4 regions of the Pseudomonas sp. Tun-23181 genome follow, and region 1 is predicted to be linked to each of the others. Evidence: riboswitches for the same ligand, from Rfam matches in the RefSeq annotation. Region 1 holds a riboswitch; each other region holds the start of a gene.
What was found. A riboswitch is a leader RNA that binds a small molecule or an ion and turns the genes downstream of it on or off. The one in region 1 is predicted to bind cobalamin.
Positions count from the first base shown of each region.

Region 2: it holds a riboswitch for cobalamin, as region 1 does, so the genes downstream of both, ACDI39_RS06560 (TonB-dependent receptor) here and ACDI39_RS05140 (CbtB domain-containing protein) in region 1, are expected to answer to the same signal.
Region 3: it holds a riboswitch for cobalamin, as region 1 does, so the genes downstream of both, ACDI39_RS03720 (ABC transporter ATP-binding protein) here and ACDI39_RS05140 (CbtB domain-containing protein) in region 1, are expected to answer to the same signal.
Region 4: it holds a riboswitch for cobalamin, as region 1 does, so the genes downstream of both, cobO (cob(I)yrinic acid a,c-diamide adenosyltransferase) here and ACDI39_RS05140 (CbtB domain-containing protein) in region 1, are expected to answer to the same signal.

Region 1 is NZ_CM171630.1:1,004,697-1,009,140, reverse strand. Features, by position in the region: gene ACDI39_RS05165 (transporter substrate-binding domain-containing protein) at 1-95, opposite strand, end outside; gene ACDI39_RS05160 (response regulator transcription factor) at 110-724, opposite strand; gene cobM (precorrin-4 C(11)-methyltransferase) at 973-1,728, opposite strand; gene ACDI39_RS05150 (cobalamin biosynthesis protein) at 1,761-2,171, opposite strand; gene ACDI39_RS05145 (CbtA family protein) at 2,171-2,860, opposite strand; gene ACDI39_RS05140 (CbtB domain-containing protein) at 2,871-3,056, opposite strand; cobalamin riboswitch at 3,153-3,374, opposite strand; cobalamin riboswitch at 3,459-3,656, shown strand; gene cobW (cobalamin biosynthesis protein CobW) at 3,757-4,444, shown strand, end outside.
Region 2 is NZ_CM171630.1:1,317,925-1,322,368, reverse strand. Features, by position in the region: gene ACDI39_RS06560 (TonB-dependent receptor) at 1-1,761, opposite strand, end outside; cobalamin riboswitch at 1,875-2,079, opposite strand; gene ACDI39_RS06555 (GNAT family N-acetyltransferase) at 2,142-2,711, opposite strand; gene ACDI39_RS06550 (carboxymuconolactone decarboxylase family protein) at 2,790-3,134, opposite strand; gene lpxO (lipid A hydroxylase LpxO) at 3,229-4,128, opposite strand; gene thpR (RNA 2',3'-cyclic phosphodiesterase) at 4,308-4,444, shown strand, end outside.
Region 3 is NZ_CM171630.1:709,165-713,608, reverse strand. Features, by position in the region: gene ACDI39_RS03730 (OprD family porin) at 1-727, shown strand, start outside; gene paaZ (phenylacetic acid degradation bifunctional protein PaaZ) at 753-2,804, shown strand; cobalamin riboswitch at 2,903-3,110, shown strand; gene ACDI39_RS03720 (ABC transporter ATP-binding protein) at 3,220-3,996, shown strand; gene ACDI39_RS03715 (ABC transporter substrate-binding protein) at 3,993-4,444, shown strand, end outside.
Region 4 is NZ_CM171630.1:2,190,184-2,194,627, forward strand. Features, by position in the region: gene cbiB (adenosylcobinamide-phosphate synthase CbiB) at 1-314, opposite strand, end outside; gene bluB (5,6-dimethylbenzimidazole synthase) at 311-961, opposite strand; gene ACDI39_RS10550 (cobyrinic acid a,c-diamide synthase CobB) at 958-2,253, opposite strand; gene cobO (cob(I)yrinic acid a,c-diamide adenosyltransferase) at 2,250-2,861, opposite strand; cobalamin riboswitch at 2,980-3,202, opposite strand; gene ACDI39_RS10560 (hypothetical protein) at 3,353-3,931, shown strand; partial or broken gene ACDI39_RS10565 (PQQ-dependent sugar dehydrogenase) at 4,038-4,444, shown strand, end outside.

The sequences.
Region 1 (4,444 bases):
CGGGCGAGCAGGTGGCGTGGCTCGGCATCGCCGAGCACCAGGCTCGGCACGCTCAGGAACATGGCCAGCAGCAGGCTCGGCAGCGTGCCTTTCATGGCGGTGGCATGGCTCAGGCGACGTTGTTGCGCTTGGCCAGGTCGACCATCTCGACCAGCGACTCGGTCTTGAGTTTCTCCATGATGCGGCCGCGGTAGGTGCTGATAGTCTTGGCGCTCAGGCTCATGCATTGGCCGATGTGCTTGTTGCTCTCGCCGCGTGCCAGTCGGCGCAGCACTTCCATCTCGCGGTTGGACAAGCTGTCCAGGCGTACGCTCTCGCTTTCCAGCGAACTGCTGTTGACCGACATCTGCGGAAAGGTCGAGTAACCCTTGACCAGGGCCTTGAGGGCGAAGACTGGCGCCTCCAGGTCCTCGTCCTTGCGCACGAAGGCGGAGATGCCGGCGTCCAGGCAGCGGCGCACGTAGAGGTCGGCGGGCTGGCCGGTCAGGGCCATGATCTTTGGCGCCGGCTCGAGCAGTTGCAAGCGCTTGATCACTTCCATGCCATCCAGCCCTGGCAGGCCGATATCGAGGATGACCACGTCGGGTTGCAATTGGCGAGCCATCTGTACCGCTTCGATGCCGCTGCCGGCTTCGCCAACGACCTGGAAGCGTTCGCGTTCGAGCAGCATGCGTACGGCCAGCCGAACGGTGGGGTGGTCATCGACCAACAGTACGGTTGTCATTGGGGAACTCCTGTCTGGGTGTGGTCCGTTTCCTGAAATCACCCAGGAATATGTCTGGGGGCCTGCGTGGCAGCGCGCAAGATACGTCGATTAAGGAGCGTTGGTAATGGCGAGTATAGGGGTGTTGAAAAAGCGAGGTTGGTTTGTTGAAAAACCCTACACGATTAAGGGGTTTCAGTAGGCGGGGGCTGGCAGCGTCTTCGGCTGATTCCTGCACAGGTATTCGCGTGCCGGAATCAGCCGACAGGTTATTGGTCCGCGGGGCGATAGAGGTGGGCGTGCCCGGCTCGGTACAGGGCTGACTCGGCGAACGGCGCATCGCCCAGCACATGGCCCACCAGGATCAGCGCCGTACGCCGGAAGCCCTTGGCCGCAGTGCGTTCGACGATGTCCTGCAAGGTACCCATGACCCAGTCCTGGTCGGGCCAGGTGGCACGATGGACCACGGCGATCGGGCAGTCGGCGCCGTAGTGCGGCAGCAGCTCGGCGATGATGCGTGCCAGGTGCTTGACGCCCAGGTGAATGGCCAGGGTACTGCGGTGCCGGGCAAGGTCGGCCAGTTGCTCGCCGGCTGGCATGGGCGAGCTGTCGCCGTAGCGGGTGAGGATCACCGTCTGTGCCACCGCCGGCAGGGTCAGCTCGCAGCCGAGCAGGGCGGCGCTGGCCGCCGTGGCGGTGACGCCGGGGACGATCTGGTAGTCGATGCCCAGCTCGCGCAGGTAGCGGATCTGCTCGCCGATGGCGCCATACAGGCTGGGGTCGCCGCTGTGCACCCGGGCCACGTCCTGGCCTTTGTCATGGGCACTGCGAATGGCGGCGATGATCTGCTCCAGGTGCAGTTCGGCGCTGTTGATCACTGTTTCGGCACGGTGCCCTTCGAGCACCGCCGGCGGCACCAGGGAGCCGGCATAGATGATCACCGGGCACTGGCGGATCAGGCGCTGGCCCTTGACCGTGATCAGTTCCGGATCGCCGGGGCCGGCGCCGATGAAGTAGACCGTCATGGGGAATCCTTGCGGGTGAGCGGGGGAGGCGATTATCCGCCACTGGCCAGGGCGAGGGTAGCCGGGCCGAGGACCTGGCGCGTTACCCGTAGGGCGGCCGGGCCCTGGGCCTGGCTGGCGAGGGCCAGGGCTGCGCTTTCGGCCACCCCCCAGCAGCCGCTGTGCTGGAAGGTGGTTGCCGAGCGGTGGCTGAGCTGGGGTTCGAAAGCGTGCAGTTGCGCGGGGCTGAACAGCACGAGGGGCAATGCCAGGCGCCTGGCCAGTTCCTGCAAGCCGGGTTCGTTGGCTTTGAGGTCGATGCTGGCGATGCCGCGCAGCAGCGCCGGGGCCAGCCCGTGCGCCGCGAGGGCCCCGCGCAGCAGGGCCTGCAGGGTGTCGGCCGGGCAGCCCTGGCGGCAGCCGAAGCCGGCGTACAACGCCGGCGCAGGAGGGGCGAGGCGCATCAGGCTTGGCTGGTGCGACGGTACAGCCAGGCGCTGAGCAGGCCCAGGGCGAGCCAGAAGGCGGCGTTGGTCACCCAGGAGGCGATCTTGAACTGGGTTTCCAAGGCTTCGGGCGCCAGGCTCTCGTGCATCGCCGGTTGCGGCGCGCCGATCAGGTGCGGCACGACCAGTAGGGCGAGGCCCAGTACCTTGAACAGCCAGTGATGGGCGAACACCAGCAGGGCCAGGCCTGCCGCGGTGGCGGCGGCGGTGCCGATCCACCAGCCCTGGCGCTGACCCAGGTCGGCAGCGGCGGTACCCGGCAGCTCTGGCGGCAGCCCCAGGGTCGGCGCCAGGCAGAACACCGCGAACCCGGCCAGGCCCCACAGTGCGCCGGTGGCCACGCGGCCCGGTTCGCGCAAGCTGTACAGGGCCGCGAGGATCAGGGCGAAACCGACCGCGACCACCAGGTTGCCGCCGGTGGTGGAGAGCAGGCGCTGCCAGCCGTCTTCCGGTGCCCAGGCTTCGGCGTCGTGTTCATGGGCGGCGACGGCATCGCCGTGGCCGTGGTGTTCGGCGACGGGGGCCGCGCTTTCATAGGTTTCCGCCTCGAGGATCAGCGGGCTGACCCACAGGCTTTGCAAGAAGGTCAGCAGCAGGGCGGCGAGCAGGCCGCTGAAGCCGGCGGTACGGGCGATGCGCTTGATCATGCAGGCGTACTCAGTGGCAAGGGAAGGCGGCGCTGTGGCGGGTATCGTGGGCGGCGTTGTGCACGGCCTCGATGTGCGAGAAACCGGCGAAGTAGATCAGGCACAGGCCCAGCAGGCTGGCGCCGGCGGCGATGACGATGCGTTGGCTGAGGCTGACGGGGGTGCTGACGCTGTGTTTGGCGCTGGTGACGGGCATGACGCTTTCCTCTGCTTTGTCATAGGCGGCGGACAAGCGCGACAGCCCCGGACGCAACGGGCCCAGGGAGATGCGACAGCGCCCGCCCACCGCGGGGTGATCATTCGACGTCAGGCCGGTCTCCGGGCTTGCGAGGAGGAGCAGGGCTCCTGGGGGGGAGCGTCACCTTCCCATGCCCTACGACGTGGCACAGTGGTCAAGACGCTTCGCTCGCTTACCGTTGCGGGGGCAGCACCGGCGTTGTCCGACCCCTTGGGGGCCTGGGACGCACCGGTTTCCCGTTTCACCCCCGAAGGGGCACCTGAACGCAGTGCATTAGCAAATCATGGGGCGGTTTCCCCGTCAATCGCAGGATAGGCAAGGCTTTAGGGCTGCCAAGGTTGACCGCCTGCCAACCACTGCGTAGCCTTGCCGCTTCGAGGTTCTCCGGCCGCCGCCGGAGCTAAGATGGGAACGCGGTCCAAGCCGCGGCTGCCCCCGCAACTGTAAGCACTGAACAGGATCGACACAGCCACTGCGCCAGCGCGGGAAGGCGTCATCCAACCGGCCCGGGGCCGGTACTGTGCAAGCCAGGAGACCTGCCTCGAAACGCTTTCGACTTTCAACCGGGCGGGGTGATCCGGTGGCGAACGGGCCCGGCCGTGGTGGCACGAGGCTTTCGTCCTGCATGCCCGCGCCATCCTGCCAAGGGCATCGCGACATGAAAACACTGGCCAAGCTCCCCGTCACCATCGTCACTGGCTTCCTCGGCTCGGGCAAGACCACCTTGCTCCGGCACATGCTCGACAACGCCCAGGGCCGCCGCATCGCGGTCATCGTCAACGAGTTCGGCGAGCTGGGCATCGACGGCGAGATCCTCAAGCAGTGCAGCATCGGCTGCACGGAGGAAGAGGCCAGCGGCCGCGTCTACGAACTGGCCAACGGCTGCCTGTGCTGCACCGTGCAGGAAGAGTTCTTCCCGGTGATGCGCGAACTGGTGGCACGCCGTGGCGACCTGGACCACATCCTCATCGAAACCAGCGGCCTGGCCCTGCCCAAGCCGCTGGTGCAGGCCTTCCAGTGGCCGGAAATCCGCAATGCCTGCACGGTCGATGCGGTGATCACCGTGGTCGACAGCCCGGCGGTGGCGGCGGGTACCTTCGCTGCCTACCCAGAGCAAGTGGACGCCCAGCGCAAGCTCGACCCCAACCTGGACCACGAGTCGCCGCTGCACGAGCTGTTCGCCGACCAGTTGGCCAGCGCCGACCTGGTGGTCCTGAACAAGGCCGACCTGATCGATGCCGAAGGCCTGGCCAAGGTCCGCGCCGAGGTGGCCGAGGAACTGCCGCCGGCGGTCAAGGTGATCGAGGCCAGCAGCGGGCGCCTGCCGCTGGAGGTGCTGCTTGGCG
Region 2 (4,444 bases), 310 kb from region 1:
GGCGCGTACCACGGCGGCGTTGGCCGATACCTGCCACTGGTTAGCCAGGGCCAGCTCCAGGGTCGCCTCCAGGCCGTCGGAGGTCTGTTGGCCGGCTTGCTGCTTCTCGTGGGTGACCGGGTCGTCCACCAGCAGCTTCTTCTTGACGATGTGGTAGGCCGCCAGAGTCCACTCGCCACGGCCGTCCCAGAAGCGTTGCTTGAGGCCCAGTTCGGTCTGCTTCGACTCGGTCAGGTCATAGTTCATCTGCGTCGGGTTGAGGCTGATGAGGTTGTTGACCCCGTCCTCGCTGGTGGAGTACTGGCCGTACAGCGACAGCTCGTCGGTCACCGCGAAGAGCAGGCCCGCGCGCCAGTTGCCGCCCTGCAGGCTGCGGTCGCTGCGGGTGTCGCTGACCAGGTTGTCCCGATCGATGTGGTTCTGGTCACGGCGTACACCGGTGACCAGCGACAGGCGATCGGTGAGCTGGGTGCGGTTCTCGGCGAACAGCGCGAAGGTGCGGGTGGTGGACAGGGTCTGTGGGCGCAGCGCCGATCGGCTGTGGAACCCGCCCGGTGCCGGCTGCCAGGGGTCGATGTAGTCGCCGCCCACGTCTTCGTACGGCGAGTTGTTGTCGACGTTGAAACGGATCCTGTTGTACTCGGCACCCACCACGGTCTTGCTGGCCAGGCCGAACAGACTGTGGTCGAAGGTGAAGCTCTGGCGGTCGCCGATCTGCTCCTGGTTGTGCTTGATCTCCAGGTAACTGCCGCGTTCGAGCTGGCCGCGGTCGGCATCCCAGGTGTAGTCCTCGGCGTTGCGCCAGTGCCGGCGGCTCTTGATGTAGTACAGCTGGTTGCTGGCGCTGAGGTGGTCGTTGATCGTCCAGTCGGTGTCGAGGCGGGTCCACTCGTCGTGATAGCGTTGGACGTCGTCGCGAATGTTGTAGTTCTTCTTGCGCAGGCTGTCGCGGTAGTGGCCGTCGATCAGCGGGGTGCCGAAGTAGTTCATCGGCTCGGCATCGCCGCGCTCGTGGGCGAGGGTGAAGCTCAGGTCGTCGCTGGCGTCGAAGCGCAGAGCGGCGCTGAGGGCCAGGTTGCGCGAGTCGCCGCGATCGACCCAGACGTTGCCTTGCTGCGTGTTCAGGGTGACCCGGTAGCTCAGGCGCTCGCTCAGGCTGCCACCGCTGTCCAGGCCGAGCTGTTGGCGGTCCCAGGAGCCGTAGCCCAGGCGCAGGTGGTTGCGGATTTCGCCGGCGAAGGGTTTTTTCGGGATGACGTTGATCACCGCGCCCGTGGCGCCTTCGCCATAGAGTACCGAGGCCGGGCCACGGATCACGTCGATGCGCTCGACCATCCACGGATCGACCGGGAAGCTCTGGGTACCGGCGCCGGTGTACAGGCGCGAGCCGTCGAACAGCGTCATCACCGAGCTGTGGCCGGTGAAGCCGCGGGCGGAGAGGGCGGTGCCGCCGTTGCCTGGGGTGCCGACCGAGGTGATGCCTGGCGAGCGGGTCACCGCGTCTTGCACGGTGAGGTTGTTACGCTGCTGGATCTGCCCGGCGCTGATGCTGCTGGTGCTGGCCGGGGTCTCCAGGGCGCTCAGGTTCAGGCGCGAACCGGCCCGGGTCGGCGTGGCCAGGTCGACGACCTGTTCGTCGCGGGTGTCGGTGATGGCCGTGGAGGGCAGGGCCAGTACTGGCCCGTCGTGTTCATCGGCCAGGGCCGGAAGGGAAACGGCCAGGCAGGCCGCCAGAGTATGAAGCTTGGAGATACGGGACATGTCGTTCCACTGTCGCAGGAATGAATGGATCCCGGTGGAAACAACGCATAGACGACCAAGCACGTACGCAGGCGCGCACGCGAAAACCGGCCTGCGCCCGCCCACCGCGGGTTGCCAACGAAAAGCTCCAGGCCGGTCTCCGGGCTTGCGAGGATCATGAACCGTTCACCTTCCCATGCATGCGCACAGTGGTATGTCGAAGGGTTCGCTCGCCTACCGTTGCGGGGGCAGCGCCGGACTTGTCGTGGCAACGACGCACCGGCTTCCCGTTTCACCCTGCGCGCGGCGGCGCAGGACACCTGAAACTGGCGCGCATCTGACCACCGAACGGGTGGGGAGTCAATCGTTCGGATGCAGCTTGCGCTGGTCCAGGAGGGCGATCAGCGTCCGCGCCGACGCGATACCCTGGCCTCGATGTTCTTGCGCCCGATCAGCAGGGCGGGCTTCTCCACCACCGGCTCGTCCGCCAGCCACTTGTACATCACCAGGCAGTCCACCAGCCCCAGGCGAGCGTGCCGGTAGGCCTTGGGCAGGCGGCCGACGGTCTCGAAGCCGAGCTTGTGCCACAGCGCCACGGCCACCTCGTTGGTCGCCACCACCGAGTTGAACTGCAGGGCCAGGAAGCCCTCCTGGCGTGCCAGCTTTTGCGAGTGCTCGCACATCAGCCGCGCCACGCCACGGCCGCGGGCGGCCGGCGCGACCATGTAGCCGCAATTGCCCACGTGGGCGCCGGGGCCGGCGGCGTTGGCCTTGAGGTAGTACGAGCCGAGCAACTCGCCATGCGCCTCGGCCACCAGGGTTCGCAGGGGCAGCTCCAGCCAGAGCTGGCGGGCCTGCTCGACGCTGAGCCCGGGGTCGAAGGCATAGGTTTCGCGGGCCTGGACGATGGCCTGGAAGGTGGGCCAGAAGCGTTCGAAGTCTTCCGGGGTCATGGGACGGATGTGGATCATGGCGGCTCCTGCACGGGCTTGGCCGCCAAGTCTGGGTGGCCCGGCGCCGCCGCGCAAGGGCTGCGGCGCCGGAGGCGTTCAGTCGCTCGCCTTGCCGACCGCATCCAGGGCGCGGGCCGAGTAGACCAGCGCGGCACCGGCGTTCATCGCCACCGCCACGCCCAGCGCCTCGGCGATTTCCTCACGGGTGGCGCCGTGCCTGACGGCCTGCTGGGAGTGCACGGCGATGCAGCCGTCGCAGCGGGTAGTCACCGCCACGGCCAGGGAGATCAGCTCGCGGGTCTTGGCATCCAGGTGGTTGGTCTTGGCCCCGGCACCGCTGGCAGTCATGTAGCCGGCCACGGTATCGGGGGACAATTGCTTGAGATCGCCGATGCCGGCCATCAACTGCCTACGGTAGGCGTCCCAGTCCATCATGCTCATGGTTTTCACCTTGTTCGGTGGTGACAGGAGCTTTCAGGCTAGTCGAAGAACGAGGCTCTGGAGGGGCTGTGATGGCCAGGGCAGCGTCTTCGCTTCAGATGTAGATGAACACCAGCACCAGCGCCGCGACCACCGCCCACTTTTCCAGGTAGTAGCGGGTGCGGTTGCGCTTCTTCAGGGCCTTGCCGCGCTCGCGGATGCGGTAGATGCGGGTGAACAGGCGATTGATGCCGCCGGTCTTGTCGTTGGCGTCGTTGGGGGCCGCCGCGGCGGCCATGACGTTGCGGCTGAACCAGCGGTTGAAGGCGGTCGCCCAGCGGTACTTGAGCGGGCGCTCGACGTCGCAGAACAGGATGATGCGGTTGTGCTCGGTGGTGTTGGCGGCGTAGTGGATGTAGGTCTCGTCGAACACCACTGCCTCGCCGTCGCGCCAGGCGTACTTCTGGCCATCGACATCGATGTAGCAGCCGTCGTCGTTGGGCGTGTCCAGGCCCAGGTGGTAGCGGTAGGAGCCGGCATAGGGGTCACGGTGGCGCACCAGCTTGGCGCCTGGCGGCAGGGTGGCGAACATGGCCGCCTTGACCGAGCCGATACCCTGCAGCAACTCGGTGGTGCGTGGGCACAGCTTCATCGCCGAGGGGTGGCTCTCGCCATACCACTTCAGGTAGAAACGCTTCCAGCCGGTCTTGAAGAACGAATTGAATCCGACGTCGTCGTAGTTGTCGGATTTCTTGATCTCGCCCACGTGCAGCAGTTGCTGGGCCTCCTCGCGGATTTCCCGCCAGTGGTCCTTGAGCGGCTGCAGTTCGGGGAAGGACTCGACCGGCAGGTAGGGCTTGGCCGGGTGCTGGGAGAACAGGTACAGGAAGCTGTTGACCGGAGCCAGGAAGCTGGAGTGATCGCCCAGTTGGCGGGTCAGCTTGTGGCGAACCCGACCGCGCAAGTGAACATAGGCGATCGAGAGTGCGAAGATCAGGACGAGTGCGATTTTCATGAACGGATACTTGTCGAAATGGCCATGCGCCATGGCTTGAGCCCGCCAGCATAAACAATCGTGCCAGGCCTGTGCACCCGTCTTAAGTGGAAGGCGCAAACGTTTCATCCTGGTTCATCTGCCAGGTATCGAGGTGAGCGTACACTCGGGGCTGGCGCCCCACAGATCGAGGAGCATGCATGGCCCAGGATTCACGCCCCAGCGGCGCACCCTTCAAGCGCCTGTTCTTCGCCTTGCCGGTCAGCGATGCCCAGCGCCGTGCCATCGCCCAGTGGCGGCGCAGCCTGGGGCTGCGCAGCGGCAGGCCCGTACCGGC
Region 3 (4,444 bases), 300 kb from region 1:
CGCCGGGCGCCTGACCAAGGCCAACCTGCGCGATTCCTCCGGGCGCGACGACATCGGCTACGGCGCGGCCAGCAGCGACCACTTCGACTTCGCCGGCGGCAGCTACGCGATCACCCCGCAGACCAGCCTGAGCTACTACTACGCCAAGCTCGACGAGATCTATCGCCAGCAGTACCTGGGCCTGGTCCACACCCAGCCGCTGGCCGAAGGCGTGAGCCTGCGCACCGACCTGCGCTACTTCGACAGCCGTGGCGACGGCGCCGAGCGTGCCGGCAACATCGACAACCGTAACTTCAACGCCCTGTTCACCCTTGGCGTGCGGGCCCACAAGTTCTCCGCCACCTGGCAGCAGATGTCCGGCGACAGTGCCTTCCCATTCCTCAACGGCGGCGACCCGTACACCGTCAACCTGGTCACCTACAACACCTTCACCCGCGCCGGGATCGACTCCTGGCAGTTGCGCTACGACTACGACTTCGTCGCCCTCGGCATCCCCGGCCTGAGCTTCATGACCCGCTACACCGACGGCCGCCATGCCCAGACCCCGACCTCGGGCAACGGCCGCGAGCGCGAACGCGACACCGACATCACCTACGTCATCCAGAGCGGGCCGTTCAAGGACGTCAGCCTGCGCTGGCGCAACGTCACCTTCCGTTCCGGCAATGGCCTGAACAATGCCGTGGACGAGAACCGCCTGATCATCGGCTACACCCTGGCGCTGTGGTAACAGCGCCCCTCAACAGGAGAACAGCATGTCTGACGCCCCAACCCTGCAAAGCTTCATCGCCGGCCGCTGGATCGGCCAGCACGGCGCCCAGGCCCTGCGCAGCGCCCTGGACGGCCATGTCCTGGCCTACAGCCACGAGGAGCGCCCGGACTTCGCCGAAGCCCTCGAACATGCCCGCCGCCAGGGCCTGACCGCGCTGATGGCCCTGGACTTCCAGCAGCGTGCCGCCCGTCTGAAGGCCCTGGCCCTGTACCTGGCCGAGCGCAAGGAGCAGCTCTACGCCCTCTCCCACCACAGCGGCGCGACCCGTACCGACAGCTGGATCGACATCGAAGGCGGCAATGCCACGTTGTTCGCCTATGCCGGCATCGGCAGCCGCGAGCTGCCCTCGGGCAACCTGGTGCACGAAGGCCCGGCCATCCCTCTGGGCAAGCAAGGGCATTTCGCTGGCAGCCATATCCTGGTGCCGCGCACCGGGGTGGCGGTGCACATCAATGCCTTCAACTTCCCGATCTGGGGGATGCTGGAGAAGTTCGCCCCGACCTTCCTCGCCGGCATGCCGTGCATCGTCAAGCCAGCGACCTCGACCAGCTACCTGACCGAGGCGGTGGTGCGCCTGATGAACCAGTCGGGCTTGTTGCCGGCGGGCAGCCTGCAGCTGGTGATCGGCAGCACCGGCGACTTGCTCGAGCGCCTGCAGGGCCAGGACGTGGTGACCTTCACCGGCTCCGCCGACACCGCCGCCAAGTTGCGGGTAACGCCGAACCTGGTGCGCCACTCGGTGCCATTCACCGCCGAGGCCGACTCGCTCAACTGCGCCATCCTCGGCCCGGACGTCAGCCCCGACAGCGAGGAGTTCGACCTGTACATCAAGGAGGTGGTGCGCGAGATGACCACCAAGGCCGGGCAGAAGTGCACCGCCATCCGCCGCGCCATAGTCCCGGCCAGGCACCTGGACGCCGTGGCCACCCGCCTGCGCGAGCGCCTGGCCAAGGTGGTGGTGGGCGACCCTTCGGTCGAAGGCGTGCGCATGGGTGCGCTGGCCTCCCACGACCAGCAGCGTGATGTTGGCGAGCGCGTGCGTAGCCTGCTCCAGAGCTGCGATCAATTATTCGGCGCGAGCGACGGCTTCGCCCCGGTCGGCGAGGGCGTGGCCGAAGGCGCGTTCTTCGCCCCAACCCTGCTGCAAGCCCGCGATCCCCATGCCGAAGGCGGCGCCCACGACATCGAGGCCTTCGGCCCGGTGAGCACGCTGATGGCCTACGACGACCTGGACGAAGCCCTGGCCCTGGCGGCCCGTGGCAAGGGCAGCCTGGTGGCGACCCTGGTCACCGCCGATCGCGCGGTGGCGGCCAAGGCCATCCCGGCGGCGGCCGCCTGGCATGGGCGCCTGCTGGTGCTCGACCGCGAGGCGGCCAAGGAGTCCACCGGCCACGGCTCCCCCTTGCCACAGCTCAAGCACGGCGGGCCCGGCCGGGCCGGTGGTGGCGAGGAGCTCGGTGGCCTGCGGGCGGTCAAGCACTACCTGCAGCGCGCGGCGGTGCAAGGCTCGCCGAGCATGCTGACGGCAGTGACCGGCGAGTACGTGCGTGGCGCCGAGGTGATCGAGAGCGAAGTGCATCCGTTCCGCCGTCATTTCGACGACCTGCGCATCGGCGAGTCGCTGCTCACCCACCGGCGTACCGTGACCGAGGCGGACCTGGTCAACTTCGGTTGCCTGTCGGGCGACCATTTCTACATGCACTTCGACGAGATCGCCGCCAAGGCCTCGCAGTTTGGCAAGCGCATCGCCCATGGCTACTTCGTGCTGTCCGCGGCGGCAGGGCTGTTCGTGTCGCCGGGCGAAGGGCCGGTGCTAGCCAACTACGGCCTGGATACCCTGCGCTTCATCAACCCGGTGGGCATCGGCGACACCATCCAGGCCCGCCTGACCTGCAAGCGCAAGATCGACCAGGGCAAGTCCAGTCCGCTGGGCCAGCCCCAGGGCGTGGTGGCCTGGGACGTGGAGGTGACCAACCAGCTGGGTGAGCTGGTGGCCAGCTACGACATCCTGACCTTGGTGCTCAAGCGGACTTGAATGCCGTGAGGGCTTGGGGCCGCAAAGCGGTCCCCAATGGCGATGCAAGCCTGGCCCCCACCTGCCACCGCGGTTGACTCCCCCTGCCATAAATGCTCAGATGCGCCCCTGTTTCAGGTGTCCCCCGCCGCCGTGCGGGGGGTTAAACGGGAAGCCGGTGCCTCGCCCTCGCGCGACCAGTCCGGCGCTGCCCCCGCAACGGTAAGCGAGCGATGCATTCGACACACCACTGTGCCGCCGGCATGGGAAGGTGAATGCCTCACGCCCCTCGCAAGCCCGGAGACCGGCCTGACACTGCAATTGGCAACTCCCGCGGTGGGCGGGCGCGGGCCGGTCCTGGGGCAGCCTCGTGCCCACGATTGCTCCGTGCGTGCGCTCCGTCGGGTCTTCTCAACCCCGCAACGGTCGCTCACCCATGTCTTTGCCTACCCTGCGCATCGAAGGCCTGCACTGGTCACCGTCACCCGGCGAACGCCGGCTGCTCGACGGCATCGACCTTGAGGTCGGCCCTGGCGAGTTCGTCGGCCTGATAGGCCCCAACGGCAGCGGCAAGACCAGCCTGTTGCGCTGCGCCTACCGTTTCACCCGGCCAGACAGCGGCCGCGTATCGCTAGAAGGCGAGGACATCTGGCAGCGCCCGCCGCGCTGGGTGGCACAACGCATCGCGGTGATGCTGCAGGAGTTTCCCGAGGACTTCGGCCTGAGCGTGCGCGATGTCGTCGCCATGGGCCGTACCCCGCACCTGGGCTGGTTCCAGGGCGACAGCGAAGCGGCGCTGGTCGATGCCTGCCTGCGCGAGCTGGGCCTGCTGGCCTGCGCCGAGCAGGGCTTCGCCAGCCTGTCCGGCGGGGAAAAGCAGCGGGTGCTGCTGGCCAGGGCACGGGTGCAGCAACCGCGCCTGATGATCCTCGACGAGCCGACCAACCACCTCGATCCGCGCTACCAACTGGCCCTGCTCGAGCACATGCGCGGTACCGGGCTGAGCCTGCTGGCGAGCTTCCATGACCTGAACCTGGCCGCCGCCTTCTGTGACCGGCTGTATGTCATCGAGGCCGGCCGCATCGTTGCCCATGGCACGCCGCAGCAGGTCCTGACCGAACAGTGCCTGGCCCAGGTGTTCGGCGTGCACGCCCTGGTCGATCGTCATCCCCTCGCCTGCCACCCGCGCATCACCTGGATCAGCCCCGCATGAAACGCTTCGTCACCTGCCTGGCCCTGCTGGCCGCCCTGCCCCTCGCCGCTCTGGCCAGCGACTTTCCCCTGACCGTGCACAGTTGCGACCGCGACGTGACCTTCACCCAGCCGCCACAGAGGGCGGTCAGCCACGACGTCAACCTCACCGGCATGCTCCTGGCCCTGGGGCTGCGCGAGCGCATGGTCGGCTACAGCGGCATCAGCGGCTGGAAGAACCTCGACCCGTCGATGCGCCAGGCCCTGGCCGGCCTGCCGGAACTGGCGGCACGTTACCCATCGCTGGAAAACCTGCTGGACGTGGACGCCGACTTCCTGTTCGCCGGCTGGAGTTACGGCATGCACGTGGGCGGGCCGGTCACGCCACAGACGCTGGCGCCCTTCGGCATCCCGGTCTACGAGCTGAGCGAATCCTGTGCGCGGATCATGCCCCAGCGCCAGGCCAGCCT
Region 4 (4,444 bases), 1.2 Mb from region 1:
CGCAGGGCCTCGGCCACCGGCAGCACATGCTCGCCGAGGCTGCGCAGGCCCAGGGCGCAGTACAGCGCCAGCACGTCCACCAGCCAGCCGACATAGGGCAGCCAGGACAGGATCAGCGCCAGCAGGGTCAGCGGCACCACCGCCAGGCACCAGGCGCTCACGCCGTGGCTGCGCCAGCCGCGCCCGCCGGCGTTGAGGCGTTGCTCCAGGCGCGACGCCAGGTTGCCGAAGGCCACCAACGGATGGCGCCGCCGGGGTTCGCCCAGCAACGCATCGAGGGCCACGCCGGCCACGGTCAGCAGGGCCACGCTCATGGCCGTTCTCCCCATTGGTTCTCGTACAGCATCTCGCCCAAGGGCTTCTCCTCGGCCCAGTTCTCCAGCACCAGCATCGGCCCGGCATAGAACTGCGCCACAGGCCCCAGGCACAGCACCGCCACCGGCTTGGCGCCAGCGGGCATGCCCAGCAGTTGGGCCAGGGCCTGCGGTTCGAACAGCGACACCCAGCCCATGCCCAGGCCCTCGGCGCGCGCCGCCAGCCAGAGGTTCTGGATCGCGCAGGCCAGGGAGGCCAGGTCCATTTCCGGCAGGGTGCGGCGGCCGAAGATGTGCGCCTCGCGGTTGTCCATCAGCGCCGCCACCAGCACTTCGGCGCAGTCGTGGATGCCTTCGACCTTGAGTTTCATGAAAGCGTCGGAGCGCTCGCCCAAGGCTTCGGCGGTGCGCACGCGCTCCTGCTCCACCAGCGCCTGGATCTGCCTACGCAGCTCGCGTCGGCTGATGCGAATGAAGCGCCAGGGCTGCATCAGGCCGACGCTCGGCGCCTGGTGCGCGGCGGCCAGCAGGCGGGCCAGCAGCGCTGGCGCTACCTCACCGCCGATGAAATGGCGCATGTCGCGGCGCTCGCCGATGGCCCGGTAGACCGCGGCGCGCTCGGCGTCGCTGAAGGCGTGTTCGCTCATGGCCGCAGCAGCGCCGCCGCCGCGTCAGGGTTGGAGGGGAAATAGAAGTGGATGTACGACGCCGTCAGTCGTCCCTGGCGATAGACCGCCTCGTTGCCACGACCGCCGTTGGGGCTTTGGCCGCGGGCGATCGGTTCGAGCGGGGTGCTGGTCAGGGAGTGATGATAAGTATGCCCGCGCAGGGTCCCTTCCGGAAGTTCCACAGCCTGCAGCGCCAGGGCCGCCAGGCGCTTTTGCATCACCGCTTCGCCCGGCAGCAGGCCGAGCAGCGTGGCGCGCTCACCGGCCACGTCGGTCAAGGCCTCGAGCAGGTAGAGCATGCCACCGCACTCGGCCAGCAGCGGCTTGCCCTGGGCGTGATGGGCGCGGATCGCCTCGAGCAGAGGGGCATTGGCCGCCAGGGCCTGGTGATGCAGCTCAGGGTAGCCCCCTGGCAGGTAAAGGCTGTCTACCGTGGGCAGTTCCCGGTCGTGCAAGGGCGAGAAGAAGCGCAGTTCGGCGCCCAGCTCGCGCAACAGATCGAGGTTGGCGCCATAGGTGAAGGCGAAGGCTTCGTCACGGGCCACGCCGATGCGCACACCGGCCAGCGACGGCCTGGGGGCGATAGGGTCGGGTTCGGCAAAGGCCACCGCTGGCGGCAGCGTGGCGTCGCAACTGGCGCCCAGGGCCTCGGCCGCGGCGTCCAGGCGCAGGTCCAGGTCGTTCAGCTCGTTGGCCTGGACCAGCCCCAGGTGGCGGCTGGGCAGCTCGATGCCACGCTCGCGGGAGAGCCCGCCGTACCAGCGCAGGCCCTCGGTCAGGCTGCCCTCGAGCAGTTGCGCATGGCGCAGGCTGCCGACGCGGTTGGCCAGCACCCCGGCGAACGGCAGGTCCGGCTGGTAGCGTGCCAGGCCCAAGGCCAGGGCGCCGAAGGTCTGGGCCATGGCTGTGCCATCGATCACCGCCAGCACGGGTACACCGAAGTGACGCGCCAGGTCGGCGCTCGACGGTGTGCCGTCGAACAGCCCCATGACCCCCTCGATAAGAATCAGGTCGGCCGTGCCCGCCGCTTCCCAGAGCAGGCGGCGGCTTTCCTGCGCGCCGATCATCCACAGGTCGAGCTGGTACACCGGTGCACCGCTGGCCCGTTCGAGGATCATCGGGTCGAGAAAATCCGGCCCGCACTTGAACACCCTCACCTTGCGCCCGAGGTTGCGGTGCAGGCGCGCCAGGGCGGCGGTGACCGTGGTCTTGCCCTGGCCGGACGCCGGTGCTGCGATCAGCACCGCCGGACAATGCCGGGGTCGGCTCATAGTTCCACGCCCTTCTGCGCGCGGATGCCGGCCTGGAAGGCGTGCTTGACCATGCCCATCTCGGTGACGGTATCGGCCAGCTCGATCATCTGCGGCTTGGCGGCACGGCCCGTGACGATGACGTGCTGCATCGGCGGACGGGCCTGGATGTCCGAGAGCACCTGGTCGAGGTCGAGGTAGCCGTGTTTGAGGGCGATGTTCAGCTCGTCGAGCACCACGAACTGCACGCCCGGGTCCTGCAGCAGTTGGCGCGAAACCGCCCAGGCCGCCTCGGCGGCGGCGATGTCGCGCTGGCGATCCTGAGTCTCCCAGGTGAAGCCCTCGCCCATCACGTGGTAGCGCACCTGCTCGGGGAAGCGCCGGAAGAACAGCTCTTCGCCGGTGCTGTTGCGGCCCTTGATGAACTGCACGACGCCGCATTGCAGGCCGTGGCCCAGGGCCCGGGCAAGCATGCCGAAGGCCGAGCTGCTCTTGCCCTTGCCGTTGCCGGTGAGCACCAGCAGCAAGCCGCATTCGTTGGGCGCGTTGGCGATGCGTTCGTCGATGATCGCCTTCTTGCGCTGCATGCGCGCCAGGTGGCGTTCGTCGCGTTCGGTGGATTCGCTCATCAGGGTTCTCCGCAGGCTGTCGGCACGGATGGGCGACGACAGGTCGATAGGCGGGCAGACGGAGAACGCGCAGGGGCCATGGCGGACGCCACGGTGCACCGCGCATCACCCTCCGTGATGCCGTTGGCAGTGACAGGCCGGTCTCCGGGCTCGTGAGCAGGGCCTGGGCCCATGGGCCGCGCGCCTTCCCGGATGCCTGCATCCAGTGGCCCTGCGCGGTCCTCGACTCACCTACCGTTGCGGGGGCAGCGCCGGAATCGCGCCTTGCTGGCGCCCACCGGCTTCCCAGTTTCACCCTGCCCAGCCTCGGCTGGCAGAGCACCTGAAACACGCCGCGAAGGTTAGAGGGTTGCACCCGGAGCGTCAATGAAACGAGGCCGATCTGGCCTGGATCAATGGCCGATCCGGCCGCTTGTAACAAACTGAAAGCAGTGATATCACATAGACATCAATTTTCGCTGAACGCGATCACAACGACAGGAGAGCGCAGCATGCAAGGCCTGATCATCAATAACCCGCGCCTGGAGTTCCTGCGCCCGGCGCTGGAGCGCTGGCCGGAATGCATCGACCGCTTCAACCAGGTCCATGGCGACAACGAAGCCCCGTACTGGCATGGCACCGCGGCCAACACCGGCCTGCTCGCGGCCGCGGCCTGGCAGGCCGAACTGGTGGCGCTGGAACAGTCCATGAGCAAGAAGCAACGTGACGAGGGCGAGCGCGAGGGCCGCTGCGACCTGTCCATCAGCACCTCGGAAGACAGCGTCCACCTGCGCGCCAGCCAGCGCTGGCCGCGCATCGCCCGCCTGGACCTGAGCACGGCTGTGCAGGAAACCGCCGCCCTCGCCCGGCAGATCGCCTATCCCAGCCAACTCAAGGTCGGCGCCCTGTTCGTCAGCCCGTGGAAAGCCGGCCAGCATGCCAGCCCCGAGGAGTTGCAGGACCTGGTCGACGACCTGCAAAAGCACAGCGCTTGCGCCATCGCCTGGTATTTTCCCTACGCCTATCGCAAGTTGCACAATGAAGCGGCGCAGTACTTTCCCGGCGTGGCGCTGCTGCTCAAGCAGGCCTGAGCGGGGCCCAGCTAGCCGAATGCGCCCTACCGACAAGTTGAACCTCGACGGTGGCCCGTCGCTCTGATTCCACATGAGCCCCCACGAGGACCCGAGCATGGACAGGATGCATATCGCGCTACTGCTGGCCCTGGCCGTCAGCCTCGGCGGCTGCGGAGAATCCGCGCGCCTGGACGTCAGCGACGGATCGGGACCGTCCCCGCAACTGCCCGAGCCGAACAAGACCTTGATCCCGACCGTCAACATCGCCCCGGCGATCGGCTGGCCGGAGGGCGCCAAGCCCACGTCGGCGACCGGCACCCAGGTGGTGGCCTTCGCCGAGCACCTCGATCATCCCCGCTGGCTCTACGTGCTGCCCAACGGCGACGTGCTGGTGGCCGAGACCAACGCCCCGGCCAAGCCCGACGACGGCAAGGGAATCCGTGGCTGGGTCATGGGCCAGGTGATGAAACGGGCCGGCGCCGGCGTACCCAGCGCCAACCGCATCACCCTGCTGCGCGACGCTGACCGTGA